3 regions of the Janthinobacterium sp. P210005 genome follow, and region 2 is predicted to be linked to each of the others. Evidence: predicted binding sites of a transcription regulator. Region 2 holds the regulator's gene; each other region holds the start of a gene.
What was found. The regulator sigma-54, encoded in region 2, starts transcription at its own class of promoters, with help from an activator protein. The targets are predictions, from matches to a motif close to TGGCANGNAANCTGCTTT.
Positions count from the first base shown of each region.

Region 1 (10,740 bases), on a different contig from region 2:
CGCTTCCGTCCCCTGCCAGGGCCGCGCGGCATCGCCGTCGTCTACCCGCACACGTCCAACTGGGATTTCATGGTGGGCCTGTTTGGCAAATGGGCGCTGTCCTTGCCTTTCCGCTGGCTGGCCAAGGATTCCCTGTTCCGCGGCCCCATGGGCAAGGTGCTGCGCTACCTGGGCGGCGAACCCGTCGACCGCAGCACCACCAGCGGCACCATCGGACGCCAGGCCGAACGCATGCTGGCCGCCGACTGGTACTGGCTGGCCATCACGCCGGAAGCGACGCGCAGCTACCGTCCGAACTGGAAAAGCGGCTTTTATCACCTGGCCGTGGCGGCCAAGGTACCCTTGCTGCTGGTGTACATCGACTACCCGAACAAGGTGCTGGGCGTCGTCGACCATTTATATTTGACGGGCGACAAGGATGCCGACATGGCCGCCATTGCCGCCGTGTATGCGGGCCACCAGGGCTTGCACCCGGAAAAGGCGGCGCCCATCGTGCTGTCGGAGCGCCGTCCCGGTTCTTAATTCAGTCCCATCAACACCACGCCGGCGGCCGTCAAGGCCACGCCGGCCACGCGCAGCATGCGCTCGGCCAATACCTGGCCGAGGAAACGTCCCGTACCCAGCAAGACAGCCGAGGCCAGCATGAAGCCGCACGCGGCCGAGGCGGCCGGCAATTCCTGGCCATGCGCATTGCCATGCGCCAAGGCAAACACGCCCACCAGGCCCATGCCGAGCCAGTTCGGCAAGGCCAGCGCCAGCGCGATGGCCAGCCCCACCAGCGCCACCGTGGCGGCGATGCCCGTTTCCAGCCCCGGTACCGTCAATCCCACCATGCCGGCCAGCGCGCCCAGCAGCATCATGCCGAGAAAAGTGGCGGGCTGGGCCAGGCCGCCGCGCTGCTGGCCGCCCCAGATACCCACGCCCAGCATGGCCAGCAAATGGTCGATGCCCGTGAACGGATGGGCGAAACCGGCCAGGAAGCCGGCGTTCTCGCCATGACCGGGATGGGCCATGGCGGGCAAGGCCAGCAGGCACAGCGCCGCCACGGCGGCCGTTTTCTTCATCAATCTTGCGCTCATTGCAGCTCCTTGCCTGGTTGATCGAGCAAACCTTGCTCGCGGATAAAATCGATAACGACCTGCACGCCGTCGCCGCTGCGCAGGTTGGTGAACACGAAGGGACGTTCGCCGCGCATGCGCTTGGCGTCCTGCGCCATGATGTCCAGGTTGGCGCCCACGTAGGGCGCCAGATCCGTCTTGTTGATGATCAACAAATCGGAACGCGTGATGCCGGGCCCGCCCTTGCGCGGGATCTTTTCGCCGCCAGCCACGTCGATCACGTAAATCGTCAAATCCGACAATTCCGGGCTGAAGGTGGCGGCCAGGTTATCGCCGCCCGATTCGACCAGGATCAAGTCGAGATTCGGAAAGTCTGCTTGCATGCGCGCGATGGCTTCCAGGTTGATCGACGCATCTTCGCGGATGGCCGTGTGCGGGCAGCCGCCCGTTTCCACACCCATCAGGCGCTCGGCCGGCAAGGCATCGGCGCGCAGCAGGATTTCCATGTCTTCCTTGGTATAGATGTCGTTCGTGATGACAGCCATGTCGTAGCGTTCGCGCATGCCCTTGCACAGCATTTCGCACAGGGCCGTCTTGCCCGAGCCGACGGGGCCGCCGATGCCGACGCGCAGAGGGTTTGAGGTAATCGATGTCATGTTGTAGTCTCTCGTGATAGTGTTCAGGAGCGGTACAGCCGGCTGTACTGCACTTCGTGCCGCATCGACAGCAGCGACAGGCCGGGCGTCCAGTTGCCCATCTCGTCGTCTTGCAAGGTTTGCGCCGTCAGGGCCGCCGCTTCCAAGTCCGGCCGCAGCGACAGCAGCAATCGCTGGCCCGCCACCTGCCCCAGCGGCACGGATTTCACGCAGACAAGCACCTGGTTTTCCGCCCACGCGAACAGCATGGCCAGCAGCGCCTCTTTGCGCGGAATGGCCAGCGCCGCCACGGCGCACGCATACGCGGTGGGCAAGGCCACCTCCGGCTGGCCCTGCAGCATGTCGATCAGCACGCCGTCGGCCACGCCCAGCTCGGCCAGCAATTTGGTCAGCGAATATCCCATCTGGATGGTTTCGGCGCGAAATTCCGCCGTGTCGCGCGAAGCGATGAAACGCTCGCTCCAGCGCTGCACGGCGTGCAGATCCTGCGCTTCGAAGGCTTGCATCAAGCGCCAGCACAGGGGGGCCTCCCAGCGCGCCACCACCTGCGCCAGATGCCGGGCGATCCATTCGCGCGCCGTGGCCGCATCCGTCACCAGGCCGGATTCGAACGCCGCTTCCAGCCCCTGCGAATAGCTGTAGGCGCCGATCGGCAAGGCCGGGCTGGCGAACTGCAGCAGATGCAGCAGGGCCGACGCCTGCATCATGCGGCGCCTGGCGCGCCCGGCGTATCACCGGGGCGGTGGATCTTTTGCCGCAGCGGCACGGGCGCCAGCAAGTGCTGGCCGTGGCCGTCGTGGTGGCCATGGCCGCCACCATACGCGCCCGCCTCCGGCTCGAACGGCGCGCTTTCTTCCGTCACCGTCGCTTGCAAGCCTTCCAGCATCTCCTTGAGCACCACGTCCTTGCGGATGCGCAAAAAGCCGTCGCCCACCTGCGCCTGCGTGTGGCGGTTCCCCAGGTGGAAGGCGCAGCGCAGCAGGGTGTGCGCGTCCGCGCACTGCACCAGATAGGTCGGTTCGCGCGCGGCGACGATCTGCACCACCGTTCCTTCCGGCCCCGTCATGCGTTCGCCGTCGCGCAGCACCGTGCCGCGCACGGTGAACACGGCGACGTCCTCGCCATTCGACAGCACGGCGCGCAGCCGGCATTTTTCACGCTGGTCGTAGGGCAGCACCAGTTGGGCGACGGCGGCGCGATGGTCGTCAGCCGTCAGTTTGGTATGCAAAGTGAGCATGCTTGTCTCCCGCCTAAAATAGAAAATAGCGCTGCGCCATCGGCAGCACGGATGCCGCCTCGCACACGAGCAGCTGGCCATCGGCGCGCACGGCGTAGGTTTCCGGGTCCACTTCCATGTGCGGCGTGGCGCTGTTGTGGATCATGTCGTGCTTGCGCAAGCCGCGCATGTTTTTCACGGCGATGACGGATTTATTCAGTTTCAGCTGATGGCCGATATCGAGGTCGTAGGCCGCCTGCGAGACAAACGTAAACGACTTTTTCAGGCCGCCGCCGAAGGCGCCGAACATCATGCGGTAGTGCACGGGCTGCGGCGTGGGAATCGAGGCGTTCGGGTCGCCCATCTGCGCGGCCGCGATCATGCCGCCTTTTAAGATCATCGACGGTTTGACGCCGAAGAAGGCCGGCTTCCACAGCACGATGTCGGCGATCTTGCCCTCCTCGAGCGAGCCCACCACGTGCGAAATGCCATGCGTGATAGCCGGGTTGATCGTGTACTTGGCGATATAGCGCTTGGCGCGGAAGTTGTCGCTGCGCGCCGTGTCGGGTGCCAGCGCGCCCCGCTGCACCTTCATCTTGTGCGCCGTCTGCCAGGTGCGCATGATCACTTCGCCGACACGTCCCATGGCTTGCGAGTCGGACGACATCATGGAAATGGCGCCGATATCGTGCAGGATGTCTTCGGCGGCGATGGTTTCGCGGCGGATGCGCGACTCGGCGAACGCCACGTCTTCCGCGATGGCCGGGTCCAGGTGGTGACACACCATCAGCATGTCCAGGTGCTCGTCGAGCGTGTTGACGGTGAACGGGCGCGTGGGGTTGGTCGACGAGGGCAGCACGTTGGCTTGCCCGACGGCGGCGATGATGTCGGGCGCATGGCCGCCGCCCGCCCCTTCCGTGTGAAACGTGTGGATGGTGCGGTCCTTGAAGGCGGCCAAGGTGTGTTCCAGGAAGCCGCCCTCGTTGAGGGTATCGCTGTGCAGCGCCACCTGGATATCCATGCGGTCGGCCACCGACAGGCAATTGTCGATGGCGGCCGGCGTGCTGCCCCAGTCTTCGTGCAGTTTCAGGCCGATGGCGCCCGCGCGCACCTGCTCTTCCAGGGGCAGCGGCAAGCTGACGTTCCCTTTTCCCATGAAGCCCAGGTTCATCGGGAAGGCGTCGGCGGCCGCCAGCATGGCGTGCAGATGCCACGGCCCCGGCGTGCAGGTGGTGGCGGCCGTGCCCACGGCCGGCCCCGTGCCGCCGCCCAGCATGGTGGTCACGCCGCTCATCAGGGCTTCCTCGATCTGCTGCGGGCAGATGAAGTGGATGTGCGTGTCGACGCCGCCGGCCGTGACGATCATGCCTTCGCCGGCGATGATTTCCGTCGCGCCGCCGATGGGGAGCGTGACGCCCGGCTGGATGTCCGGATTGCCCGCCTTGCCGATGCCGAAAATCAGGCCGTTTTTCAGGCCGATATCGGCTTTCACGATGCCCCAGTGGTCGAGGATGACGGCATTCGTGATGACGGTATCCATCACCTCGGCCGCGCAGCGCTGCGACTGGCCCATGCCGTCGCGGATCACCTTGCCGCCGCCGAATTTCACTTCTTCGCCGTAGATCGCGTAGTCATGCTCGATCTCGATGAACAGTTCCGTGTCGGCCAGGCGGATGCGGTCGCCCTTGGTGGGGCCGAACATTTCGGCGTACGCGCTGCGGGGAATGCTGGCCATCTCAATCCTTTCCCGGTGGAGTGTCTTGCAGTTCACCCATCACTGCCCCATTGAAGCCGTAGACCTTGCGCTCGCCCGCCAGCGCCACCAGTTCCACCGTGCGCTGCTGGCCCGGTTCGAAGCGCACGGCCGTGCCAGCCGTGATATTGAGGCGCATGCCGTAGGCGCGCCAGCGCTCGAAAGCCAGCGCCGGGTTGACTTCGAAAAAGTGGAAATGCGAGCCCACCTGGATCGGCCGGTCGCCCCGGTTGGCCACCACCACGGTAGCCGTGGCGCGGCCCGCATTGAGGCTGATTTCGCCTTCTTCCAATTTGTATTCGCCTGGGGTCATGAGGGGCTCCTTCAAAGATCGCGTTATGCTTGCCGGCCGGTCGCCGGCGCAAAAACAGCCACGGCGCGGGTGGCGCCCTGGCCGCTCGAAAAACTACGGTATCGGGTGGTGCACGGTCACCAGCTTGCTGCCATCGGGGAAAGTCGCTTCCACCTGGATATCGGGGATCATCTCGGCGATGCCGTCCATGACGTCGGCGCGCGACAGAATTTTTGTGCCGTCCGACATCAGCTGCGCCACCGACTTGCCATCACGCGCGCCTTCCATGATGGCGGCGCTGATCAGGGCCACCGCTTCCGGATAATTGAGCTTCAAGCCGCGCGCCAGGCGCCGTTCGGCCAGCAGCGCAGCCGTAAAAATGAGCAGCTTGTCTTTTTCGCGGGGAGTCAGGTCCATGGTTTTCCTTGCGCTTCTTTCCTGATTAAGTATTCCAGATGCGGGGCACGACGGCGTCGCGTCCCAGCATGGCGGGACGCAGCAGCTGCCAGGCGGCCAGCATGATGCGGCGCGCCGCCTCGCTGTCGCCGCACAGCAGGCGCACCACCACCAGCGCTTTCATGTGTGTGGCGCCAAACGCGGCGCCGGCCGGCACGGCGATCTCGCGCACGGCCGCCAGCACGGCGGGAGCAACGGGCATGCCGACGGCGATCAGGGTGGCGCACACCGTGTGGCCCCCCAGTCCCAGCGGGCTGGCCATCAGGGCGCCGCCGGCGGCCAGCACGCCCTGCTCCCACCACAGCAGCTTGCCGCCGCGGCGGATCTGCACCTGCTGGCTGATGCTGCCCGTGTTGAATATTTCGCCCGAGGCGCCGCGGCCCAGGCAGACGATGTCGCAGCCGATATAGCCGGCGTCCGGCGCCAGTTCCACCTCGTGGCGCAGGCGCACGCAAGCCTGGTCGAAGAAAATGCTTTCCTGCGGCAGCCACTCGATGGCGGCGCCGCTGCCGGCGCGCAGCACAAGGTGCTGGCCCGAGACATGGCCGTTCGCGCGGTACCACTTGGCGGCGCCGGGGGACGTGAGCAAGGCGTGCGCGCCCTCGCCCACCGTGGCGTCGACGGCCAGCTGGTCGCCGCCCACCACGCCGCCGGGCGGATGGATGATGATGGCGTGGCAGACGGCATCGCCTTCCGGATACAGGGGCTTTTGCACGCGCAGGGGGCCGCTGTGCGTGCGCTCGACGAGACGGCTGACGCCATCGTGCAGCGCAAAGCCCAGGCGCAAATGCGCCTGCCAGGCGCTGTGCGCGCTGGCGGCAGTAGGCGTTGCGAAATGTGGGCTGTCTGGCATGCACTGCAATCGTGTAAATAACGATCTACAAAGCAGGATGCATGCCAGCGCCAGAGGGAAGAAACGTGAGAATCATGCACCGCATTGCGGCGCCCGCACCATATCAGTGCGATTACAGTGCAGGCGCGGCGCGGGGTGTGCTTATGCCGACACGGCTGCCGGCGCCACCGTCAGCACACGCCGTTCGCGCAGCAGCGCCGTGAAGGCTTCCGCGGCCAGGGGGCGGCTGAAATAATAGCCCTGCATTTCGTCGCAGCCGTGTTCCGTCAAAAAATCCACCTGCTCGCGCGTTTCCACGCCTTCGGCGATGACGCGCATGTCCAGGTTATGCGCCAGCGAAATGACGGAACGGGCGATGGCCGCATCGCTGCTGCTGGTGGTGACGTCGTCGACGAACGATTTGTCGATCTTCAGCACGTCGATGGGGAAGCGTTTCAGGTAGCCGAGGCTGGAATAGCCGGTGCCGAAGTCGTCAAGCGAAATGCCCACGCCGATATCCTTCAGGCGCGTGAGGGCCGCCACCGCCTTGTCTGGGTCGCCCATCACCGTGCTTTCCGTGATTTCGATGCCCAGGCAGGCAGGCGCGATGGCGTATTTACGCAAGGCCGCCTCGACGAACGGCACCGTGCGGTCTTGCGCGAACTGCTTGCCGGACAGGTTGACGGCCACCTTGATGCTGCCCAGGCCCGCGTCGTGCCAGGCGCGGATTTGCGCGCAGACGCTTTCGAGCACCCATTCGCCGATGGCCGTGATCGAGCCATATTCCTCGGCCAGCGCGATGAACAGGCCGGGCGGCACCTTGCCCAGCACCGGGTTATCCCAGCGCAGCAAGGCTTCCGCGCCCAGCAAGGCGCCCGTGCGCAAGCACATCTGCGGCTGGTAGTGCACTTCGAATTCATCGCGGCCGATGGCACCGCGCAGCTGCTGCTGCATCGCCAGGCGGGCGCGGATGTCGCTGCCCATGCGCTCCGTGAAGAAGGCGTAATGGTCGCGCCCCATTTCCTTGGCGCGCACGAGGGCCGTGTCGGCGTGGCGCAGCACGTCGTCGAGGCTGTCGCCGTCGGCCGGGCACATGGCGATGCCGATGCTGGTCGTCAGCGCCAGGCGCTCGCCATCGACGCTGAGTTCCTCGCGCAAGCCGGCCAGGATGGTTTGCGCCAGCGCAAGCGTGCGCCCCAGCAGGGCATCGTCCTGCAGCAGGATCTGGAATTCGTCGCCGCCCTGGCGCACCACCGTGTCGCCTTCGCGCACGCAACCGGACAGGAAACGCGCCACCACTTGCAGCGCCTTGTCGCCCACGGCCTGGCCGTGCGAATCGTTGATGTTCTTGAAGCGGTCCAGGTCCAGGCACATCAGCACCACCTGCTGGCCTTCGCGCAGGGCGTTCGCGCGCGCCTGTTCGAAGCGCTCGCGCAGCAGCACGCGGTTCGGCAAGCCCGTCAACGCGTCGTGGTAGGAGAGGAAATCGATCAGATGCTGCTCGGCCTTGCGCTCGCTGATGTCGAGGAAGACGCCGATGTAGTTGACGACGGCGCCGTCGGGCCCGTGCACGGTGGAGACGCTGAGCAGGCAGGGATAGGTGTCGCCGCTCCTGCGCCGCGTCTGCACCTCGCCCGACCAGCAGCCGCTGCTGCGCAAGCCCTGGCGCAGGGCCAGCAGCACGGCCTCGCCCGTGTATTCGGCGTGCAGGCGCAAAATGTCCGTGCCCACCACTTCCTGCGCCGCGTAGCCGGTGATGCGCGTAAAGGCGGGATTGGCCGTGACGATGACGCCGGCCGGATCGGTGATCAGGATGGCGTCCTGCGTCGCTTCGAAGACCTGGCCCGACAGGCGCAGCAATTCTTCATTGGCGCGGCGGATCTGCACTTCGCGCGCCAGCGTACTGGCCACCTGCTCCAGTTCGGCCGTGCGTTCGGCCACGCGCCGTTCCAGGTTGGCGCGCTCCTGCGCCAGCTGCAGCTGCGCCCGCGCCAGGCGCACGTGGGCGTCCGTGCGGGCCAGGATTTCCTCGGCCTGGAAGGGTTTGGCGATGAAATCGACGGCACCCAGCGCGAAGCCGCGCACCTTGTCGTCCGTGTCGTACTGGGCCGACAGGAAGATCACCGGCACCTGGCGCAGGGACGGTATCTCCTTCAGGCGGCGGCACACTTCAAAGCCGTCGAGGCCGGGCATGCGCACGTCGAGCAGGATCAGCTCGGGCGGGCGCGCCTGGGCCGTCCACAGGGCCAGTTCGCCATTCGGCGCCTGGCGCACCGCATAGCCGGCGCCGCCCAGCAAATCGCTCAACAGCTTCAGCGAAGCCGGCGTATCTTCAACGATCAGTACTTCGCCCTTCGAATTCACTTCCGAAAAATCGCGGTGCATGTAGCAGTTCTCTCAGCTTTGGATGAGGCGCGGCGGTCCGTTGCCGCGCTGGACAAGACATTTCTTTGCGATGAACTACGTACTATCATCATAATCTTTATTGCAATTTAGCACCATCCATCGGCGGCACTTAGTCCGTCTTTTCAGCGAATCCGATGTTGTCAGCCCACACTTTTCAAGCGTGCGCCAGCGCGCCCTCATTCTCCAGCAAGTCGCACAGCTGACGGTATTGATGCTGGTCAAGCATCGCCTGCAGCGGCGCCAGCACGGGCGCGGCCGCCGGCGGCAAGGCGCCCAGCAGCAGTGCCACCCTGGCCAGGTTCAATTCGCGCAGCGCCACCAGCAAGGAGGCGCGCTCTTCCCCTGCCAGCAGCAGCAAGTCTTGCGCCCGCAATGCCGGCGGCGCCTCGGGCGCCGGCACTGCGGGCAGCGGCACGGGCGCCGCCACGGGCGCCTCGGCCGCCTGCGCGGGTATGCTGAAACGGAAGGTGGCACCCTGCCCCGGCATGGATTCCACCGTCAGTTCGCCTTTCATCAATTGCACGAATTCGCGCGAGATGGCCAGGCCCAGGCCCGTGCCATCCTTCGGTCCCGCGCTGTCGGCCTGCACGAAAGGCTCGAAGATGCGCTGCTGGTCTTCCGGGGCGATGCCGATGCCCGTGTCGCTGACGGCGAACGACAGGCGCCACGTGGCGTCATCGCGCCGCTCGCCGCGCACGCGCAAGGCGACCTCGCCGCCGCCGGCAAACTTGACGGCGTTCGACATCAGGTTCAGCAGCACCTGGCGCAGACGCGTCGCGTCGAGCAGCACGGCCGCCGGCACGTCGGCGCAATCGAGGCGCAAGGCCAGCCCCTGCTGCTCGGCGCGCATGCCCAGCATGTCCATCACTTCCTGCAGCAGGGGCGCCAGCGCCACCACGGCCGTCTGCGCGTGCAGGCGCCCCGCCTCGCCCTTCGACAGTTCGAGGATTTCATTGATCAACGTCAATAAATGATTGCCGGAGCGGTGGATGATGGCCAGGTTGCGCTTTTCATCGTCCTGCATGTTCGGCGAGGCGGCCATCAGGCGCGAAAAGCCGATCACGGAATTCAAGGGCGTGCGCAGTTCGTGGCTCATGTTCGCCAGGAAGGTGCTCTTGGCGCGGTTCGCCGCCTGCGCCTGGCTGACGGCCACCGACAGGGCGCTCGTGCGCTCGGCCACCAGTTCTTCCAGGTGATGGCGGTGGCGCAGCAGTTCCAGTTCGGCCTCGCGGTGCGCCGTGATGTCGTAGTTCGAGCCCACCAGGCGCATGGGCCGCCCCTGCCCGTCGCGGAAGATCACGGCATCGGCCTTGATGTAGCGGATGGCGCCATCGGGCCACAGGATGCGGTACTCGTGCGTGAAGGCCTGGCCGGCGCCCAGCGCGGCGCGCAGGGCCTCCTTGGCGGCCGGCACATCGTCCGGCATCAGCGCCGCGCGCCAGATCGCCGCCGGCGCCATCGCGCTGTTCGCATCGGCCTTGAACTGCGCATACATCTGCTCGTCCCACTGCAAGGCATCGTTGATGACGCTCCAGTCCCAGATGCCGATGCTGGCCGCGCCGGTGGCCATCTGCACGCGCTCCTCGCTGCGCTGCAAGGCGCGGTAGCGGCTGTCGAGCAGCGCCACCATGTCGCGGATGGAACGGTACAACGTGCGCAGCTCGCCCAGGAACCACGCTTTCGGCGGCGTGCCGGCCGCTTCGCTCTGCCCTGCCTGGACGCCGGCCGCATACTGGCCGATCGCCTTCAAGGGCTTGAGCATCAGACACCACATGAGCAGCCAGATGCTGGCCACCAGGATCACGTCGAGCGCCACGATCATGGCACCGATGCCCAGCGCGCGTTGCCGCAGCTGCGCGTGCAACAGGGCCGGCGTCGCATACACGGCCACGTTGCCGATGACTTGCCCGCCCATCGTCACGGGGCGCCGCTGCACCAGCCAGCCGGGTTCCGCGGACAGCGAGGAAAAACTGCCGATGGCGCCGGTCGCGGTGCGGCGCAGCACCAGCGCTTCCTTGCCGATGCCCGGCGTCAGGGAGCTGGCCACCAGGTCGCGCTTGCCCAGCGTGCT
Region 1 covers NZ_JAZARC010000001.1:1,439,843-1,450,582, forward strand. The annotation lists gene VPH40_RS06275 (1-acyl-sn-glycerol-3-phosphate acyltransferase) at 1-522, shown strand, start outside; gene VPH40_RS06280 (HupE/UreJ family protein) at 519-1,079, opposite strand; gene ureG (urease accessory protein UreG) at 1,076-1,714, opposite strand; gene VPH40_RS06290 (urease accessory protein UreF) at 1,738-2,418, opposite strand; gene ureE (urease accessory protein UreE) at 2,418-2,951, opposite strand; gene ureC (urease subunit alpha) at 2,965-4,665, opposite strand; gene VPH40_RS06305 (urease subunit beta) at 4,667-4,996, opposite strand; gene VPH40_RS06310 (urease subunit gamma) at 5,090-5,392, opposite strand; gene VPH40_RS06315 (urease accessory protein UreD) at 5,418-6,284, opposite strand; gene VPH40_RS06320 (two-component system response regulator) at 6,426-8,648, opposite strand; gene VPH40_RS06325 (sensor histidine kinase) at 8,824-10,740, opposite strand, start outside.
Region 1: a site for sigma-54 is predicted at 6,314-6,331, ahead of VPH40_RS06315 (urease accessory protein UreD). Genes of this name have one in related genera too.

Region 2 (10,740 bases):
CGCGCATCCGCACGGAATTGCGCCGTTCCGATGCGCTGGGCCGCTTCGGCGGCGAGGAATTCGTCGTGCTGCTGATCGACGCCGACCTCGACAGTGCGACGTTCGTTGCCGAACGCATCCGCGCCAGCATCGCCGGCACCATGTTCGACTTGCCGGGCAGCGCGCAAGCGTGGGTCAGCGTCTCGATCGGCGTGGCCAGCCTGGAAGCGGACGCGGCGCTGCTACCGATCGAAACGGTGGCGCAGCAACTGGTGGCGCACGCCGATCAGGCCCTGTACCAGGCCAAGGCCGATGGCCGTAACAAGGTCATCAGCTGGCAGGCACCGTCCGAATAGTTATTTCAATAGTAATGTTTCTGCTTTGGCCACGGCGTCGGCCGTGCCGCGCAGCACCACCACGTCGCCGCTGGCCAGCTGCGTCTCGGGGGTGACGTCGAGGCGGCCGCGGCCGCGGCGGATGGCCGTGACAAACGCGCCGCAGCCGGCCACGTCGATCGCACTCAAGGGCAAGTCCACGCAATGCGCGCCGTCGCTGACGGTGACCGTATGCAGGCGTTCCAGCTCGGCATCGTCGCCCGCATCGCTGGAACCGTGGAAATAGCCGCGCAGCGAGGCATAACGCTCCTCGCGCGCGGCCTGCACGCGGTGCACCACGCGGCGCAGGGGCACGCCCATCATGATCAGCGCGTGCGAAGCGAGCATCAGGCTGCCTTCCATCAATTCCGGCACCACTTCGGCCGCGCCTGCCTTCTTCAGCTGGTCGAGGTCGGTATCGTCGTGGCTGCGCACGATGACGGGCAAGGTGGGCGCCATTTCGTTGAGTAAATGCAATAATTTCAGTGCCGAAGGCGTGTTGGCGTACGTGATTACCACGGCGCTGGCCCGGTAGATACCGGCCGCCACCAGGCTTTCGCGCCGGCCCGCGTCGCCGTACGAGACATGCGCGCCGGCCAGCTGCGCTTCCTGCACCCGTTCCGGGTCCAGGTCCAGCGCGTGGTATTCGATCTTTTCTTCCGCCAGCAGGGTGGCCAGGCTTTGCCCGCTGCGTCCGAAGCCGGCAATCAGCACGTGTTTCTGCGACGCCATGGTGCGCGTGGCGATCTTCGTCAACGCCAAGGATTGCATCATCCAGTCGTTGGCCGCCAGTTTCATGACGATGGCGTCGGACTTGGCGATGAGGAAGGGCGCCACCAGCATCGACAGCACCATCGACGCCAGCACCACCTGCACGACGAACGGGTCCATCAGCTTGATGCCGCCTGCCAGGTTCAGCAGCACAAAGCCGAATTCGCCAGCCTGCGCCAGGCCCAGCCCCGTGCGCAAGGCTACGCCGTTGCTGGAGCCGAACAGCCGGGCCAGGCCCGCGATCAGGGCGAATTTCAGCAGCACGGGGCCGCACAGCAAGAGCAGCACGAGCCACCAGTTGTCGAGCACCACGCGGATATTGAGCAGCATGCCGACGGTGATGAAGAATAGGCCCAGCAGCACGTCGCGGAAGGGCTTGATATCCTCTTCCACCTGGTGCTTGAATTCCGTCTCGGAAATGAGCATGCCGGCAACAAAGGCCCCCAGGGCCAGCGACAATCCTGCCCGTTCCGTGATCCACGCCGCCCCCAGGGTAATCAGCAGCAGGTTGAGCATGAACAACTCTTGCGAGCGGCGCTTGGCGACGATGGTCAACCAGCCGCGCACCATCTTCTGGCCGATGAACAGCAGCAAAATGAGCGCCACCAGGGCCTTGCCGCCTGCCCAGGCCAGGGTTTCGGCCAGGTTGTCCGAATCGCGGGTGAGGGCGGGAATCAGGATCAGCAGGGGCACGACGGCCAGGTCCTGGAACAGCAGGATGCCGATGATCTTGCGGCCGTGTTCGCTTTCCAGTTCCAGCCGCTCCGTGAGCATTTTCGAGACGATGGCCGTCGACGACATGGCCAGCGCGCCGCCCAGGGCGAACGCGGCTTGCCAGCTCAGGTGGATGTAGGCGGACAGGTAGCGGGCGACAAACCAGCCGAAGACGACGGTGGCGATGATGGTGGTGACCACCTGCGCCATGCCGAGGCCGAAGACGATGCGCCGCATGGCGAGGAACTTGGGTAGAGAAAATTCGAGCCCGATGGAAAACATCAGGAAGACGACGCCGAACTCGGCCAGGGTGTGGCTGGCCTCGTTTTCCGCCGCCAGGCCCAGCGCGTGGGGGCCGATGACGATGCCGACGGCCAGGTAACCCAGCATGGGCGGCAAATGCAACATTCTGAAAGCGACCACGCCCAGCACGGCGCTGCCGAGTAACATCAGGGTCAGTTCAAGCGAGGAAAACATGGGTTGCCCGGTACGGTCAATGGAAATCGTTGTTTGTTGTGACTGGCAAGTTTTTTGCTTTCCTAATTCGTTTATACTTTGGGCATGAGTGTAACCCATGAAAAAACAATGCTGAAAGCTTTTGATCGAATTGACATGCAAGCGACGACCGAGCGCGCTGTCGTGCTGGCCCGCACCACCTTGCAGATCGAGTCCGACGCCATCGTTGCGCTGCATGCGCGCCTGGCCACGGACGACAGCGTCGGCCGCGCCGTGGCGATGTTGCTGCAATGCAAGGGAAGAGTCGTCGTCTCCGGCATCGGCAAGTCCGGCCATATCGCGCGCAAGATTGCCGCCACCCTCGCTTCCACCGGCACGCCGGCCCTGTTCGTGCATCCGGCCGAAGCGGCCCATGGCGACCTGGGCATGGTCACGTCGGACGATGCTTTTATTGCCATATCGTACTCCGGCGAATCATCGGAACTGATGGCCATCATGCCCGTCGTCAAGCGCATGGGCGGCGTGCTGATTTCCATGACGGGCAAGCCCAATTCGAGCCTGGCGCAATTGGCCGACGTGCACCTGGATATTTCTGTTGAGAAAGAAGCCTGTCCGCTGAACCTGGCGCCGACGGCCAGCACCACCGTCACCCTGGCCCTGGGCGACGCGATCGCCGTGGCCTTGCTCGACTTGCGCGGCTTCAAGGAAGAAGATTTCGCCCGCTCGCACCCGGGCGGCGCCCTGGGCCGCCGTTTGCTCACGCACGTGCATGACGTCATGCGCAGCGGCGAACGCGTACCCAAGGTGCCCGTGGACGCTTCCTTGCTGCAGGCGCTGGAGGAAATGACGAAGAAAGGCATGGGCATGACGGCCGTCGTCGACGCGGACAACCGTCCCGTGGGCGTGTTTACGGATGGCGATCTGCGCCGCATGTTTGAGCGCGTGCAGGATTTCACGCAAGTGGCGATCCGCGACGTCATGCATGCGCAGCCGCGCAGCATCGCGCCCGAACGCCTGGCCGTCGATGCCGTGGCCGTGATGGAGCAGTTCCGCATCAACCAGATGCTGGTCGTCGATGCCGACGGCAAGCTGGTGGGCGCGCTGCATATCCATGATCTGACGCAAGCGAAGGTGATCTGATGGACAGCGTGGCGGACAACCTGGCGCGGGCGGCCAAGGTCAAACTGATGATCTTTGACGTCGATGGCGTGCTCACCGACGGCAGCCTGCATTTCGGCCCGGACGGCGAGATGATGAAAACGTTTAATGTGTATGATGGCCTGGGCATCAAGCTGCTGCAGGAATCGGGCGTGCAGACGGCCATCATCAGCGCGCGCCGCTCGGCCATCACGGCGCGCCGCGCGCAAGACCTGGGCATTACCCATGTGCACCAGGGCGGCCACGACAAGCTGACGCCGTTTCGCGAATTGCTGGCGCTGACGGGCTTGACGGAAGAGCAATGCGGCTATATCGGCGACGACGTCATCGACGCGCCCATCCTGAAGCGCGTGGGCTTTGCCGTCAGCGTGCCGGGCGGGCGTCCGGAGGCGCAGGGCCTGGCGCACCATGTGACGCAGGCTGGCGGCGGCCGCGGCGCGGTGCGCGAGATCTGCGAATTCCTGCTGCGCGCCCAGGACAACTATGCGCGCGTCATGGCGCCGTTCCTGGAGTGAGGCGCGCCGCCTCGCCAGTGACCTTTGAAAGAGTGAAGCCCTATGCGTAAGCCAGGAGGCGCCCATCGCTGGCGCATGATTTTTACCGTGCTGGGCGCGGTTGTCGTCGCGCTGGGCAGCTTTTGGCTGCTCGAGGTGATGAACAAGAATGGCCAGGACATCACGGCCAGCAAGCATCTGGATGAACCCGACTATTTCATCACCAATTTCAGCATGGTGCGCATGGACTTGACGGGCAAGCCCAGCTATATCGTGTCGGGCACCAAGCTCACGCATTATCCGCTGGACGATTCGTCCGATATCGACCAGCCCTTCGTGCGCAAGCTCACGCCAGGCATGCCGCCGATGAACATGAATGCGGAATTGGCGCATATCGACCAGGACAATACCCGGCTGCAACTGCACCGCAAGGTCGTGATCGACCGCGTGGCCAGTCCGAAGGCGCAGAACCTGACGGTCAAGACGGAAGCGCTGACGGTGTTCCCGGACGAGGAAAGAATGGAAACGGACGTGCCTGTCGATATCCTGACGGGCGCCTCGCGCATCAATGGCGTCGGCATGAAGGCGAATAACGCCACCGGCGTGGTGGAAGTGCAGAATGCGCTGCGCATGGTCCTCCCGCCGAAACCGCGCCCGGCCGCGGCGGCAAAATGACAGAATGAAACAAGGAAACCATACTATGAAGAACATCTTGCTGTTGACCGTATTTTCGCTGGCCATCATGGGCGCGGCGCATGCCGAGAAGGCCGATTCCGAGAAGGAAGCCGTCATCACGGCACGCAGCGGCCACGTCGATGACGTCAAGCAGGTGCGCACCCTGACGGGCGACGTCGTGCTGGTCAAGGGGACCCTGACCATGAAGGCGGGCCGGGCCCTGATCACGGAAGACCCGCAAGGCTACCAGTTCATCACCTTCTGGGCCGATCCCGGCAAGCTTGCGACCTTCCGCCAGAAGCGTGATGGCGCGGGCGACCTGTGGGTCGAAGGCGAAGCGGAGCGCGTGGAATACGACAACAAGACGGAAGTGGTGAAACTGTTTTCCAGAGCCAAGCTGACGCGCCTGGAAGGCGCGAAAGTCACCGATGTGGCCAATGGCGCTTTCATCTCGTATGACAGCCGCAAGGAAGAATTTGCGATGGAAAATTCCAACAGCGGCACCAGCACCGCCGATGGCGGCAGCGTGCGCATGGTGATCCAGCCGAAGACCAAGGCGCCGGCAGCGGAGAAAGCGCCGGCCACGCCCGCGCCAGGAAAGAAATAATGGAAAATACACGTTGCGGCAGCACCCTGATCGTTCGCGGGCTGCAAAAAACCTATGGCAAGCGGCAAGTCGTGCATGATGTTTCGCTGCAAGTCGAATGCGGCGAAGTGGTGGGCTTGCTGGGCCCGAACGGCGCCGGCAAGACCACCTCGTTCTACATGATCGTCGGCCTGGTGCCGTCCGATGGTGGCAGCATCGATATCAGCGGCGTGGATATCTCCAGCCTGCCGATCCACCGCCGTGCGCAGATGGGCCTGTCCTACCTGCCGCAGGAAGCGTCCGTCTTCCGCAAGCTGACGGTGGAAGACAATATCCGCGCCGTGCTGGAAATCCAGACCGTCGAAGGCCGCCCGCTGACGAAGGCCGAGATCGAGGAGCGGCTGGATAAATTGCTGGCCGACTTGCAGATTGAAAAGCTGCGCGAGAACCAGGCGCTGTCCCTGTCCGGTGGCGAACGCCGCCGCGTGGAAATCGCCCGCGCGCTGGCCACCGATCCCCGTTTCGTGCTGCTCGACGAGCCGTTCGCCGGCGTCGATCCGATCGCCGTGATCGAGATCCAGCGCATCGTGCGTTTCTTGAAGGAGCGCAATATCGGCGTGCTGATCACCGATCATAATGTGCGTGAGACGCTGGGTATTTGCGACCGCGCCTACATCATCAACCAGGGCTCGGTGCTGGCGTCGGGACGCCCCGACGACATCATTGCGAACGAGTCGGTACGCCGGGTCTATCTGGGCGAACACTTCCGCATGTAAGCCAATGAAACAATCATTGCAGCTGCGCACTTCGCAGCACCTGGCACTGACGCCGCAGTTGCAGCAATCGATACGCCTGTTGCAATTGTCTACTCTGGAATTGCACCAGGAACTCGAGCAATTGCTGACGGACAATCCCTTGCTCGAACGCCTCGATGATCCGCTCGACCGCTCGCTGCGCCTGCTGTCCGACGGGGCCTTGAGCTCCACGGCCGCACCGGCCGAAGCGCCGCCCCAGCCACCAGGCCAGGAGGCGCCCGTAGCGCCGGCCGAAGCGGAAGCGTTTGACGGCGAGGGGGGCGACAGCCCGGCCGCCGCGGATGGCGGCGACAGCGACTGGAGTGAGGCGAGCCGGGGCAAGGCGCCCGACGACGAAGATTCGCGTCCGCAATTGGAGGCCCATCACTGCACTCTGCGCGAACACCTGATGGAGCAGATGCGCGTGACGGTGCTCGAATTGCGCGACCGCGCGCTGGTCGAGCTGATCATCGACGCGCTCGACGACAATGGCTACCTGGAAGAGTCGCTCGACGACATCCTGGCGCGCCTGCCGGAAGAGCTGGAAATCGACGCCGACGAGATGCGCACGGCCTTGTCGCTGCTGCAAAGTTTCGATCCGCCGGGCGTGGGCGCGCGCAACGCGTCCGAATGCCTGGCTCTGCAAATCAAGCGCTTGCCGCACATCGCCATGGTGACGCGGCGCATGGCCCTCGTGATCGTGGAAAAGCACCTGGCCTGGTTTGCCCAGCGCGATTTCAACAAGCTGAAAAAAGCCCTCGATTGCGACGATGAAGACTTGCGCGAAGCGCAGACGGTGATTCGCCAGTGCAATCCGCATCCGGGCGCCGTGTTCGCCTCGGACGTTTCCGATTACGTGGTGCCCGACGTCGTCGTCAAGCGCGCGCGCAATGGCTGGCAAGTGACCTTGAACAACGACGTCATGCCGCGCCTGCGCGTCAACGCCATGTACGCCAACTTGCTCAAGCAGGGCAAGGGGGAGGGCGCCATGGGCGCACAGTTGCAGGAGGCCAAGTGGCTGATCAAGAACATGCGCCAGCGCTTCGACACGATCCTGCGCGTGGCACAGGCGATAGTAGAAAGACAAAAGAACTTTTTCTCGCATGGGGCCGTTGCCATGCGCCCCCTTGTGCTCCGTGAAATAGCTGATACACTGGGTTTACACGAGAGTACTATCTCGCGGGTAACAACTCAAAAGTACATGCTGACCCCGCACGGCATGTTCGAGTTGAAATATTTCTTTGGTAGCCACGTCGCCACCGAAGCGGGGGGCGAAGCGTCATCGACGGCGATACGGGCATTGATCGTGCAACTGACAGGAGCAGAAGACCCTAAAAATCCTTTATCCGACAGTAAGATTGCGGACATGCTGGGGGAACAAGGCATGGTGATTGCGCGACGTACTGTTGCCAAATACCGGGAAGCATTAAAAATTCCGCCAGTGAGCCTGCGTAAGTGTTTGTAAGTTTTTTTCGGTTCCTCTGCGGGCCGGATAGGATGGACCGCACGAACCCGATCATCTTTAGGAGTGTGTATGAATCTCACCATCAGCGGACATCATCTCGAAGTGACACCAGCCATCCGTGAATACGTACAAACGAAGCTGGAGCGCGTGAAACGTCATTTCGATCAAGTCATCGATATCGCCGTGATTCTGACCGTGGATAACCTCAAAGAGAAAGAAAAACGTCAAAAGGCTGAAGTCAACCTGCGTTTGAGCGGCAAGACTGTCTATGTGGAAAGCTTGGCGCACGACCTGTACGCCGCGATCGATACGCTGATCGACAAGCTCGATAGGCAAGTGATGAAATACAAAACCAAAGTGCAAGGGCACGGTAAAGAGGCGATCAAGCATCTGCCAGACAACTCCGAGGAAGAAGCCGTCGTCGCCGTCTAAGGCCACCCGCTTCCAGCAGTTGTGATCAACTAAGGGCGCACATTGCGCCCTTTTTTGCGCCCAGCGGAACGCAATGTTCCCCGCGCAGGCATTAGAATATTCGCACTTTCACTTCTTTCCTGCCTGCCATGAGCGACTTCGTCCAGACTTCCATCCGCAACCGCACCGGGCACATCGTGCTCGACCGTCCGAAAGCCTTGAATTCCCTGTCGCTGGAGATGGTGCGTGCCCTGAGCGCGGCCCTGCTGGCCTGGCGCGACGATCCGCAGGTGGACGCCGTCGTGATCCGCTCCAGCAGCGACAAAGCCCTGTGCGCCGGCGGCGACATCCGTTTCTTTTACGATGCGGGTCTGGCCACGCCGCAAGGCGGCAGCGCCCTGTTGGAAGATTTCTTTACGGAAGAATATGCTTTAAATCATTTAATTCATTTTTACCCGAAACCGTATATCGCCGTGATGGATGGCGTGGTGATGGGCGGCGGCATGGGCGTGGCGCAAGCCGGGCCAGGCAACCGCTTGCGCATCGTGACGGGCCGCACGCGCATGGCCATGCCGGAAGTCAATATCGGCCTGTTCCCGGACGTGGGCGGCAGTTATTTCCTGTCCCGCCTGGCCGGCCAACTGGGCCTGTACCTGGGCTTGACGGGCTTGACGATCAACGCGGCCGACGCCCTGTACACGGGCCTGGCCGATGTCTGCCTGCCCGAAGCGCAGATAGGGGCGCTGCTGGACCTGTTTGAATCGACGCCGGGCGAGGCCTTGCCGGTGGCCATCAAGGCGCTGGCGGCACCATTCCAGGCCGAGGCAGGCGTTTCTCCCCTGGCCACGGCGCGCGCAGCGCTGGACCGCCATTTCAGCGCCGGCTCCGTGGCGGCCATCATGGCTTCGCTGGCGCAGGACGACAGTGCGTTCGCCGCCAAGGCGCTGGCGGCCATGCGCCTGCGTTCGCCCTTGATGATGTCGGTGACCCTGGAATTGCTGCAGCGGGGCGCCCACCTGGGCGTGGCCGATTGCCTGCGCCTGGAGCGCACAGTCGTACGCCACAATTTCGAACATGGCGAAGTGCTCGAGGGCGTGCGCGCGCTGGTGGTCGACAAGGACAATGCCCCTCGCTGGAACCCCGCCAGCCTGGACGAAGTCGACGCGGCCATGGTGGCGCGCTTCTTTACGCCCGTCTGGCCGGCCGCGGCGCATCCGCTGCGCCACCTCGATTAACTAGCTGCGCTCGCGGTGGCGCAGTACCACACGCTCGTTGGGGCCGAAATATTGCGCCAGCCGCTCCGCCATGTACACGGAGCGGTGCTGGCCGCCCGTGCAACCGAGGGCTACCGTCAGGTAGCTGCGGTTGTCGGACTTGAATGACGGCAACCATTTCTCGATGAAGGCGCGGATGTCGGCCAGCAGTTCCAGCGCGCTGGGCTGCGCGTCGAGGAAGGCGATCACGGGTGCGTCGCGTCCATCGAGGGGGCGCAAGGCCAGGTCGTAATAGGGGTTCGGCAAGGCCCGCACGTCGAAGACGAAATCGGCGTCCAGCGGCACGCCCAGCTTGAAGGCGAACGATTCGAAGAACAGGGTCAGCGGCGCGCGTTCGGAGGCGACGATATCCTTGATCCAGGCACGCAGCTTGTTGGCGCTCAGTTCCGACGTGTCGATCACATGGCCCAGCTGTTCGATGGTCGACAGGCGTTCGCGCTCTTCCGAAATGCACTCGATCAGGGTGCGGCGGCTGGCCGGATTCTGGTTCGGCCGCAATTCGTGCGACAGCGGATGGCTGCGCCGCGTTTCCGAGAAGCGGGCCACCAGCGAATGCGTGGTGGCTGTCAGGAACATGACCTTGACGTCGTGTCCCTGGTCGCGCAGCAGGGCCACATTGTGTGGCAGGCTGGTCAGCGACTCGGCGCTGCGCGCATCGACGGCGACGGCCAGTTGCGGTGTACCTTCGTCGAGCAGGGTCTGCACCAGGCTGGGCAGCAAGGCCGGTGGCAGGTTGTCGACACAATAGTAACCGGTATCTTCCAGCACATTGAGCGCGACGGATTTACCGGAGCCGGATATTCCGGTGATAAGGACGATATGCATAACCCGATCATACAATAAAGACCGGCGCTCCGCTCCCAAGGCAACTATCTTTACAAATTATTGCAATTTGGACTGTAGTATTGGTTAAACAAAAGAGGGCGTGCTTCTTGCAACGCTAGTCGCCACTCATGGCAAGTCGTTGGTGAAGCAGGGAATTCACGCAGCACTGCTGCGTGCCTGCGCAACGGTTCGCCCTTGCAAGGGTGAACTCCACTGCAGACTAGTCGCCACTCATTGCTAATCTCTGCCGTTCCATGAACTCCTGCAAGGTATCGATGCCGCGCAGTTGCAAAATCGTATTGCGCACGGCCGCTTCCAGCAGCACGGCGATGTTGCGGCCGGCGGCGACGGGGATGACCACCTTGCGTACGGGCAAGCCCAGCACGTCTTCCGTGGGGAACAGGAATGGCAGGCGCTCGACTTCTTCTTCCAGCGCGTTGCGGCGCACGAGGTGCACGATCAGCTTCAGGCGCATCTTGCGGCGCACGGCCGTTTCGCCAAAGATGGCCTTGATATCGAGCAAGCCCAGTCCCCGCACTTCCAGCAGGTTTTGCAGCAGGGGCGGGCAGCGGCCTTCGATCATGTTGGGCGCGATGCGCGAAAATTCGACGGCGTCGTCGGCCACCAGGCCGTGGCTGCGCGAGATCAGTTCCAGCCCCAGTTCGCTCTTGCCCAAGCCCGAGTCGCCCGTGATCAGCACGCCCACGCCCAGCACGTCCATGAACACGCCATGCATGATGATGCGCTGCGCCAGTTTTTTCGAC
Region 2 covers NZ_JAZARC010000002.1:191,053-201,792, reverse strand. The annotation lists gene VPH40_RS10900 (GGDEF domain-containing protein) at 1-335, shown strand, start outside; gene VPH40_RS10895 (cation:proton antiporter domain-containing protein) at 336-2,315, opposite strand; gene VPH40_RS10890 (KpsF/GutQ family sugar-phosphate isomerase) at 2,400-3,434, shown strand; gene VPH40_RS10885 (KdsC family phosphatase) at 3,434-3,967, shown strand; gene lptC (LPS export ABC transporter periplasmic protein LptC) at 4,010-4,621, shown strand; gene lptA (lipopolysaccharide transport periplasmic protein LptA) at 4,647-5,228, shown strand; gene lptB (LPS export ABC transporter ATP-binding protein) at 5,228-5,983, shown strand; gene VPH40_RS10865 (RNA polymerase factor sigma-54) at 5,988-7,466, shown strand; gene hpf (ribosome hibernation-promoting factor, HPF/YfiA family) at 7,536-7,898, shown strand; gene VPH40_RS10855 (enoyl-CoA hydratase/isomerase family protein) at 8,027-9,112, shown strand; gene rapZ (RNase adapter RapZ) at 9,113-9,976, opposite strand; gene hprK (HPr(Ser) kinase/phosphatase) at 10,197-10,740, opposite strand, start outside.

Region 3 (10,740 bases), on a different contig from region 2:
CAAGCCGTTCTTCGGCACCACGCCGTGGGCATAGAAGTCGCCACCATGGTAATCGGGGTCGGACAGGATGGCCTGGCGTGCCACATCGTTGAAAGCGATGTTTTGCGCCGACAGCTTGGCCGTCGAGGCGATCACCACGCAGTGGCGCAGGCGCTCGGGGAACATGATGCTCCACGCCAGCGCCTGCATGCCGCCCAGCGAGCCGCCCATCACGGCGGCGAACTGCGTGATGCCCAGTTCATCGGCCAGGCGCGCCTGCGCGCTGACCCAGTCTTCCACCGTGACGACGGGGAAGGAGGCGCCATACGGCTTGCCGGTGGCGGGATTGGTGTGCATGGGGCCCGTCGAACCGAAGCAGGAACCCAGGTTGTTGACGCCGATGACGAAGAATTTGTTGGTGTCGAGCGGCTTGCCCGGTCCCACCATATTGTCCCACCAGCCCGTGCTTTTCGGCTCGTCGGCGTAGACGCCGGCCACGTGGTGCGAGGCGTTCAGGGCGTGGCAGACCAGCACCGCATTCGATTTGTCGGCGTTCAGGGTGCCGTAGGTTTCATACATCAACATATAGTCTTGCAGCGATGCTCCGCTTTGCAGCTGCAAGGGTTGCGCAAAATACATGGTTTGCGGCGAAACAATTCCAATGGATGACATGTGTGTCGGTTTATAAAAGGGGGGCGGCCCCACGGGCCATGGTCGATGCAGCACCGCGATGATAGGTGCTGCAACTTTAGCATCAGGACACCTCTTGCCGCGCGCGAGGTGTCCTGATGCTGATAAGGTGACAGTTTACATGAGCTGCAGTTGCTGGACAGCTTCCGCGATCACATTTGGTTCCATGGAACGCATAATTTTTCGCATTTGTGGCGCAATCAGGCCAAGATCGCTGTTGAGGATCTCTTGCTTGACCGCCAACAGCTGCGCCGGATGCATGGAAAACTCGCGCAAGCCCATGCCCAGCAGCAAGCGCGTGAGCTTCACGTCGCCCGCCATCTCGCCGCAGACTGCCACGTCGATGCCCGCCTTGTGGCCGGCGGCGATCGTCATGGAGATCAGTTGCAGCACGGCCGGGTGCAGCGGATTGTACAAATGCGCCACTTCATAGTCGACGCGGTCGATGGCCAGCGTGTACTGGATCAGGTCATTCGTGCCGATCGACAGGAAATCCATGCGCTTGACGAACATGGGCAGGGCCAGCGCGGCGGCGGGAATCTCGATCATGGCGCCCACTTCGACCTCGTCGTCGAACTTGACGCCGTCCTCGCGCAGGCTGGCCTTCGCTTGCGCGATCATGGCCAGCGACTGGTCGATCTCGAACGCATGCGCCAGCATGGGAATCAGGATGCGCACCTTGCCGAAGGCGGAGGCGCGCAAAATGGCGCGCAGCTGCGTCAGGAACAGCTGCGGCTCGGCCAGGCAGTAGCGGATGGCGCGCAAGCCCAGGGCGGGATTCAAGGCCGTATGGTCGGACTGGTCGAGCGGCTTGTCGGCGCCGATGTCGAGCGTGCGGATGGTCACCACGCGCCCTTTCATCGATTGCACCGTGTTGCGGTAAGCCTCGAACTGCTCGTCCTCGGTGGGAATCTTGTGCGCGCGGCCCATGAACAGGAATTCGGAGCGGAACAGGCCCACGCCGCTGGCGCCCGATTCCAGCGCGAACGGGCAATCCTCGGGCAGTTCGATATTCGCCAGCAGGGTAATCGGGGTGCCGCACTTGGTGACGGCCGGCGTCTTTTTCAGCTTGCCCAGCTTCTTGCGCGCGCGCTGCATGGCCACCTGGCGCTCGCGGTACTGCTCCAGCACCAGGGGACTGGGGTTGGCGATCACCACGCCCGCGTCGCCGTCGATAATCAGCCAGTCGTCCTGCTCGATCAGCATCGACGCCTGCGACATGCCGACGGCCGCCGGGATATCCAGGCTGCGCGCGACGATGGCCGTGTGCGAGTTCTGACCGCCCACGTCGGTGATGAAGCCAATGAAGGAGCGGTCGCGGAACTGCAGCATGTCGGCCGGCGAGATATCGTGGGCGACGACGATCATCTGCGCCAGCAATTCATCGTCGGCGGCCGCTTTCGGCAGCAGCTGTTCCGTGCCCAGCAAGACCTTCAGCACGCGTTCGGCCACTTGCTGGATGTCGGCCTTGCGTTCGCGCAAATACGGGTCTTCGATTTCGTCGAACTGCGCCGACAATTCATCAATTTGCGTCAACAGCGCCCATTCGGCGTTGTAGTGGCGCGAACGGATGATGTCGAGCGGCGCTTCGGCGATCATCGGGTCCGACAGGATCAGCGCATGCACGTCGATGAACGCGCCCAGTTCCGTGGGGGCGTCCTTCGGCAGCTCGTTCCACAGGGTTTGCAGCTCCTTGTGGACGGCGGCGATGGCGTTTTGCAAACGCTGGACTTCCGCTTCGATCTGTTCCTGGGCGACCAGGTAGTGTTTGACGTCAAGGGCGGCCGGCGCCAGCAGATGCGCGCGGCCAATGGCGATGCCGCGGGAGACCGGGATGCCGTGGAGCGTGAAAGATGCCATGGGGTGACCTGTCGGAATGCGGCTGCGGCTGCGTTCGGCGGGCATTACTCGCCTTCGCCAAACCTGTCATTAATCAGGGCGGTGAGCGCATCGACACATGCCTGCTCATCATCGCCCTCGGCTTCCAGGGTCACTTTTGCGCCCTTGCCGGCGGCCAGCATCATCACGCCCATGATGGACTTGGCGTTGATGCGGCGCGCGTTGCGGGTCAGCCAGACGTCGCTCTTGAACTTGGCGGCGAGCTGGGTAAATTTGGCGGAGGCGCGTGCGTGCAATCCCAGCTTGTTGATGATTTCGAGTTCTCTTTGAATCATTTTTGTATGGTCTCTATCCCTGAATGCACTACGCTGATGACAATCTTGGCCTATAAAAACCGCCGCCTTCAGGGCGGCGGCCATGCACTTCCTTATTCTCCCACGCGGATGCGGTTATCGACGCGCACGGCGCCGCTTTGCGCACCGGCCAGCGCCATCTCCACCACCACGTCGAGCGTGTCGCGGCGATACGTGATGGCGCGCAGCAGCATCGGCAGGCTGATGCCGGCGATGACTTCCACCCGCCCCGCATCGGCCAGCTTGTTGCAGCAGTTCGACGGCGTGCCGCCCTTCACGTCGGTAATCACCAGCACGCCGGAGCCGTCGTCGAGGCGGCAGATGGCGTCCGACGCCAGCTTTTGCACTTCCGCCAGGTCCTGGTCGGCGACGACGTCGATGGCTTCAAACCGTTCCGTTGGCCCGCGAAACACATGCGCGCAGGCGGCGATGAAGGCCTGTCCCAGCGGTGCATGTGTCATGAGCAAAATCCCTACCATAGTCATTTCACCTTCTAGCGCTGCTGCGCTTGCGCAACGCCATGCTCGACGGCGTCGACAAACATGGCCGCCACGTCAAAGCCCGTCTGCTGCATGATTTCCTGGAAGCAAGTCGGGCTGGTGACATTGACTTCCGTCAGATAGTCGCCGATCACGTCCAATCCTACCAGCATCAGGCCACGCGCGGCCAGGATCGGGCCCAGCTTTTCCGCGATTTCCAGGTCGCGCGCCGTCAAGGGTTGCGCCACGCCCGTGCCGCCGGCGGCCAGGTTGCCCCGGACTTCGCCCGCCTGCGGGATGCGCGCCAGCGAAAACGGCACCGGCTTGCCGCCGATGACGAGGATGCGCTTGTCGCCCTTGACGATGTCGGGGATAAACCGCTGCGCCATGATGGTCTGCGCGCCATTCTCGCTCAGGGTCTCGATGATGGCGCCCAGGTTCAGGCCGTCGGCCTTGACACGGAAGATGCCCGTGCCGCCCATGCCGTCAAGCGGCTTGAAGATGACGTCCTGGTGCTTGGCGTGGAAGGCGCGCAGGCGCGCTTCGTTCGACGTCACCAGGGTCGGCGAAGTGAATTCGGAAAACTGGGCAATGGCCAGCTTTTCATTGTTGTCGCGGATGGCGGACGGCTTGTTGAAGACGTGCGCGCCCTGCTTTTCCGCCAGTTCCAGCAGATACGTGCCGTACACGTACTCCATGTCGAACGGCGGGTCCTTGCGCTCGATGATGGCGTCCAGGGTCGACAGGCGCACTTCTTCGGTGGAAACGACCTTGTACCAGTCGTGCTCGTCGCCCGTCAGCTCGATATGCTGTACCCGCGCCGTGACGATGCCCTCTTCCAGCGCCATGTCCTTCTGTTCGAAGGCGTACACGGCGTGGCCGCGTTTGGCCGCCTCGCGCATCATGGCGAAGGTGGAATCTTTGTAAGTCTTGAAGCCTGCCAGCGGGTCGGCAAGGAATGCAATTTTCATGGTGCGTCCAATCGGGGAGCCTGGATAAGGAATGCTTGATTCTAGCCGAGATCGCCAGGCGCGGTAGTCACCGCGCCTGGCAAGCCGCAGGGATGGATCAATACACCTCGGGATTCGGGTCCGTGCGCTCCATTTCCAGCGACGCGGCCAGCAAGGCCAGGCGCGCCACCACGCCATACACATAGAAGCGGTTCGGCGCGGCCGTGCCCGGCTTGGCCTTCAAGTCCGGCACGGCATGCTGCTGGGCAAATGCCAGCGGCACGTACTGCGAGCCGGGCGCGTTCAGGTTCTGGTCCACGCCCTTTTCCGCGTGCACGCGGTAGAAGCCGCCCACCACGTAGCGGTCGATCATGTAGACGACAGGCTCGGCCACGGCATCCTTGATGCTTTCAAACGTGGGCACGCCTTCCTGGATGATGACGTCGGTGACAACCTTGCCGTCCTTGACGATGGACATCTTGTCGCGCTGCTTGCGCGACAGGTCGCGCACTTCGCTGGCGTCGCGCACCGTCATGATGCCCGTGCCATACGTGCCCGCATCGGGCTTGACGATGACGAAGGGCTTTTCCTTGATGCCGTATTCCTTGTATTTCTTGCGGATCTTGGCCAGCAGCACGTCGACGCTGGCGGCCAGCGCATCTTCGCCCTCGCCTTCCTGGAAGTTCACGTCGCTGCACTTGGCGTGGAAGGGGTTGAGCATCCACGGGTCGACATCGATCATCTTGCCGAATTTTTTCACCACTTCATCGTAGGCCGTGTAGTGGTTGCTCTTGCGGCGCAAGGCCCAGCCCGCATGCAAGGGCGGCAGCAGGCTTTGCTCATGAATATTTTGCAAGATATCGGGAATGCCGTCCGACAAGTCGTTATTCAGCAGAATCGTGCACGGGTCGAAATCCTTCAAGCCCAGGCGGCGGCCATTGTTCAGGCGCACGAGGGGCTCGATGACGAGCATGTTGCCATCTGGCAACGCCAACGGTGTCGGCTGGGTGATGTCGGGCGACCACGAGCCGAAGCGCACGTGCAGCCCCGTCTGGCGGAATATCTGCATCAGGCGCGCCACGTTCTGCAGGTATTGCGGCGTGGTGTTGTGCAATTCCGGCACGATCAGCAGGTTGCGGGCATCCGGGCAATACTTGTCGATGGCGGCCATGGCCGCCTGCACGGACAAGGGCAGCATTTCCGTCGCCAGGTTGTGGAAACCGCCAGGGAACAGATTGGTATCGACGGGCGCCAGCTTGTAGCCCGCATTACGCAAGTCTACCGAGCAATAGAAGGGCGGCGTGTGCTCTTGCCACTCCATGCGAAACCAGCGCTCAATGGCCGGCGTCGCGGCCAGAATCTTTTTTTCGAGGTCGAGCAGCGGTCCGGTCAGGGCCGTGACGAGATGGGGAACCATAGTTACATCCTTAAATTATGTGCAGTATTCAAAAAAGCACACAGAACTGCCGACTATATTACCGTGTAAGTACCCCAAATCGGGGCAAAAGCCTTGTTTTAAAGACCTTTTCCATTCCCATAACGAAAAAAAGGCGCCTCAATGAGGCGCCTTTTCCAGCAGGACATGCCGCGCCGGGGCGCTGGCATGCCAGACAATTGCTATTTAGCCATGATACGCTTGCTCGCCGTGGCTGGTGATATCGAGGCCTTCGCGCTCTTCCTCTTCCGGTACGCGCAGGCCGATGACGATGTCGACCAGTTTATAGGCAACGAGGGAAACCAGGGCCGACCAGACGATGGTGGTGCCGACCGCTTGCGCCTGCACCCACACCTGGTGGCCGATCGAGTACGGATCCGCCGACATCTTGTTGGTGACATAGTCGAAGATGCCCTGGCCGCCCAGTTGTGGTGCAGCAAACACACCCGTCAGCAAGGCGCCCAGGATACCGCCCACGCCATGCACGCCGAATACGTCGAGCGAATCGTCGGCGCCGATCAGGCGTTTCAGGCCATTCACGCCCCACAGGCAGACGACACCGGCCAGCAAGCCGATGACCAGGCCGCCCATCGGGCCGACAAAGCCGGCCGCCGGGGTGATCGCCACCAGGCCGGCCACGGCGCCGGACGCGCCACCGAGCATGGAAGGCTTGCCCTTGGAAATCCACTCGCCAAATACCCACGACAGGGTGGCGGCAGCCGTTGCCAGCAAGGTATTGACGAAGGCCAAAGCCGCCACGTCGCCTGCTTCCAGCGAGGAACCGGCATTGAAACCGAACCAGCCCACCCACAGCAGCGAAGCGCCGATCATGGTCATCGTCAGCGAGTGCGGCGCCATCGATTCGCGGCCGTAACCGACGCGCTTGCCGATCATGATGGCCCCCACCAGGCCGGCGACAGCGGCGTTGATGTGCACCACGGTGCCGCCGGCGAAGTCCAGCGCGCCTTTTTGCCAGATCCAACCCGCCTTCAAGGCTTCGCTGGCCGAGGTGGCGGCATTGGTGATCAGGTCAGGACCGGTCCAGAACCACACCATGTGGGCCGCTGGCAGGTAGGCAAACGTGAACCACAGCACGACGAAGGCCAGCACGGCGGCAAACTTGGCGCGCTCGGCAAAGGCGCCGACGATCAGCGCGCATGTGATGGCGGCAAACGTGCCCTGGAAAGCGACGAAGACGAACTCGGGAATGACGACGCCCTTGCTGAAGGTGGCGGCGGCGGCAAACGTGCCCTTGGCCGGATCCCAGATGCCGTTCAGGAACAGGCGGTCGAAGCCACCGAAGAAGGCGGTTTTTTCCGTGAAGGCAATCGAGTAGCCGTAGATGCACCACAGGACGATGACCAGCGCGAACACCATGAACACCTGCATCAGCACCGACAGCATGTTTTTCGAACGCACCAGGCCGCCGTAGAACAGGGCCAGGCCGGGGATCGTCATCAAGATCACCAGCAAGGTGCTGATCATCATGAAACTGGTGTCGCCCTTGTTGGCAACGGGCGCGGCGGCTGGCGCGGCAACGGCCGGGGCCGGAGCGGCGGCAGCCGGTGCGGCTGCGTCAGGCACGGGCGTCACGGCCGGGGCGGCAACGGCCGCGGTCGTGGCCGCCTCCGTCTTGGCGGGCGCATCGGCAAAGCTCGGCGTGGCGACGCCAAACGCACACAGACAGGCTATCCCGGCTAGCAATTTTGTTATATTTTTATGCATCAATATTCCCCTTAGAGCGCTTCGTTGCCGGTTTCACCGGTACGGATGCGGATGACCTGTTCCAGGTTGTAGACGAAAATCTTGCCATCACCGATTTTACCGGTACGCGCGGCGCCTTCGATCGCTTCGATGGCCTGGTCGACAATGGCGTCATCGACGGCCGCTTCAATCTTGGTTTTTGGCAAGAAATCAACGACATACTCGGCGCCACGGTAGAGTTCCGTGTGACCTTTCTGGCGGCCGAAACCCTTGACTTCCGTGACGGTAATGCCTTGCACATTGATAGCCGACAAAGCTTCGCGTACTTCGTCCAGTTTGAACGGTTTAATGATTGCAGTAATCATTTTCATGGCTGTCTCGCTTAAAAGGTTTTCGATACGGTCAGCACGAGACCGGATTTCGCCAGATTCTTGCCATTCGGTGCCAGCGATACGATATTGGCCTTGACGACCGCCAGGGCAACGGTCGCCATGCCGAAGTCCTTGGTCACGCCGATCTTGTAATCGCTGTAGCTGAGGGAATCGTTGTGTTCTACCTTCTGGCGCCCGGCGTGCAGATTCAAGATGTAACCGTCGTGCACCTCGACGTTGGCGCCCACGTCGAGGTAGCCGCTGTTCTTGCTGTCGGCCACGCCGAACAGATTGGTGGTCGAATGCGAGTACTTGATGTACGCGGGGCCATAACCCAGCTGGCCGTACAGCTCGAAGGTGTTGGCATTGGTGCTCAGTCCATTCGATGGGTAGAAGTAGTACAGGCCGCCCACGTCATAGGTAAAATCCTTGCTGATCTCGCCCCGCTTGCCGCCGTAGATATCCCATTCCAGATTGGTATCGCCGCCGCCGTCCTTGATCCATTTGATGCTCGACAGCCAGGTGCCCACATACAGGCCCGTCGGGTTATGGGTATAGTCGGCACCGCCGCTGATGGCCGGGTTCAAGCGGCTTTGCGAGATGCCGCGGTAACGGTAATCGCTGGTCAGCGCCACGTTGTAGCTCACCACGTTATCAGGTACCGCTTCGGCCACAGCAGGCGCCGCCACTGCATCCTGGGCCATGGCGCTACCGCACAAGGCGGTCATGGCCAGCGTCAACGCTGCAGCTAAAGTCATGTTCTTGGACAGATTCTTCATGGCGATTCCCTTTTATTGAACTTTTAAAGCGGTTGAGGTTTAAAATCTTGGCTGGAGATCACAAAGCGTTCATACCTTCTTTAGCAGAATACGTGCCAGCTCTATTGCCACCTTGACAGGTGCATTTCCGTCCATACATACCCTGCACACGGCCAGGAATGCGGCAACGGACTGCTGAAGCACAATGAAGCGCCCAGTTTCGCACCAGATTAACGCTGCTGTGCACCGCAATGGTGCGATGCACAGGCCGCACCATAAAAGGACTGACCATGGACATGAATACCTTCTTTAACGACTTGCAGGGCAAGATCCATCAAGCCATCGAAAACTCGCCGGCCAAGGATATCGAGAAAAATGTGAAATCGATGATGACCCAGGGCTTCGCCCGCCTCGATCTCGTCACGCGCGAGGAATTCGATATCCAGGCGCAAGTGCTGGCCAAGACCCGTGCCAAACTGGATGCACTGGAATTGCGTCTGATCGAACTGGAAACGCGCCTGAACGATCCAAAAGCCTGAACCGCTGCTGCACGCAGGGCGCCGTAATCGGCGACCTTGCTGGCATACCTCAAGCCTCACACCTTTTCAAGCGCTAGACTGATCCTGCCCGCGTCCGCGCTACAGGGGAGTCTGATGAGCCTGGCCGTCCTGAAAAGCCGCGCCCTGGCCGGCATGGAGGCGCCCGAGGTAAGTGTCGAAGTCCACCTTGCCAATGGCTTGCCTTCGTTTACGATTGTCGGCCTGCCGGATACGGAAGTGAAGGAGTCGCGCGACCGTGTGCGTGCCGCGTTGCAAAACTGCGGCTTCGAGATGCCGGCGCGGCGCATCACGGCCAATCTGGCGCCGGCAGACTTGCCCAAGGAATCGGGCCGCTTCGACTTGCCCATCGCACTGGGCATCCTGGCTGCCTCCGGCCAGTTGCCGGGCGACCAATTACAGCACTATGAATTCGCGGGCGAACTGTCGCTGTCTGGCCAGTTGCGTCCCATCCGCGGCGCCCTGGCCATGACCTTTGCCATGCAGCGCAGCCAGTCGGGCACGCCACGCGCCTTCATCCTGCCGCAGGCGAACGCGGACGAGGCGGCTCTCGTCAGCGATGCCTGCATCTATCCCGCCCACAGCCTGCTCGAGGTCTGTGCGCATTTTGCCAGGCACGCCAGCCAGACTGCCCTGCAACGCCACCAGCCCGTGCTGGCACCGCACGCTTTTCCCTATCCCGACTTTGCCGACGTGCAAGGGCAGCTGCAGGCACGACGCGCACTGGAAGTGGCGGCAGCGGGCGGTCACAACATCCTGATGGTGGGACCACCGGGCGCAGGCAAGACCATGCTGGCCAGCCGCTTCCCTGGCGTGCTGCCGCCCATGAGCGATGAAGAGGCGCTGGAATCGGCGGCCGTGCATTCGCTGGGCAGCCACTTCAAGGTGGAGCATTGGAAACGGCGGCCCTACCGCGCCCCGCACCAGACGGCGTCCGGCGTAGCCCTGGTGGGCGGCGGCTGTCAATTACATTTAAAAACGCGAATATAACAAGTAAAAGAACGACTGGGCTCGGCGACTACTAAACGGCACCATTTTCTGCCGACATAGTTGTTTGCGGCGCGTCAGCGCAAAGCCCAATGCTTTGAACAGCTGCACGGCAAGTGAACAGGTCCGCACCATAGCAGACATCAAGTCTCATGCCGCATTACAGGCTCTCTGTACGAAGAAGTCTTTATCTCGCAGGCATCGGGCTGCGGTGCTGTCTTCGGACGATGCGCCAAACCGCACGCGGCAACACCTGCCACAAGCAACGCCATCGCTGCACTTTCGGCACCTGTTGGCCAACGCTGTTCTCACAAAAAACCATAGAAGGCGGCGAACAGGGTCTCGAACACGATCATTTGCCCGATCAGCGTGAGCGGCAAGACGCGGCTGACGTAATTCCAGAAGCCGTTGCCGATAATCGAGCAGAAGATCGCTATGCCGGTAACGACGGCTGCGAAGTACATCCAGTCCCCAGAATGATGCGTCGAAGTGCCACGTCTAATTTGCCACATGTCTTAATCGAATGGCACTCTTAAGGAAAAAATCCTTCAACTTGGACTCTGAAAGCAGGGGAGAGCCTTTTTCCTTCTCATGCTCATATGTCTGAAAACCGATATCATCACCGTCAAAAGCTGGTG
Region 3 covers NZ_JAZARC010000008.1:20,280-31,019, reverse strand. The annotation lists gene metX (homoserine O-succinyltransferase MetX) at 1-651, opposite strand, end outside; gene ptsP (phosphoenolpyruvate--protein phosphotransferase) at 787-2,529, opposite strand; gene VPH40_RS25560 (HPr family phosphocarrier protein) at 2,574-2,843, opposite strand; gene VPH40_RS25555 (PTS sugar transporter subunit IIA) at 2,936-3,340, opposite strand; gene gshB (glutathione synthase) at 3,355-4,311, opposite strand; gene gshA (glutamate--cysteine ligase) at 4,409-5,707, opposite strand; gene VPH40_RS25540 (ammonium transporter) at 5,912-7,450, opposite strand; gene VPH40_RS25535 (P-II family nitrogen regulator) at 7,462-7,800, opposite strand; gene VPH40_RS25530 (TorF family putative porin) at 7,812-8,579, opposite strand; gene VPH40_RS25525 (accessory factor UbiK family protein) at 8,849-9,097, shown strand; partial or broken gene VPH40_RS25520 (YifB family Mg chelatase-like AAA ATPase) at 9,212-10,075, shown strand; gene VPH40_RS25515 (hypothetical protein) at 10,411-10,566, opposite strand; gene VPH40_RS25510 (hypothetical protein) at 10,601-10,740, opposite strand, start outside.
Region 3: a site for sigma-54 is predicted at 8,660-8,677, ahead of VPH40_RS25530 (TorF family putative porin). Genes of this name have one in related genera too.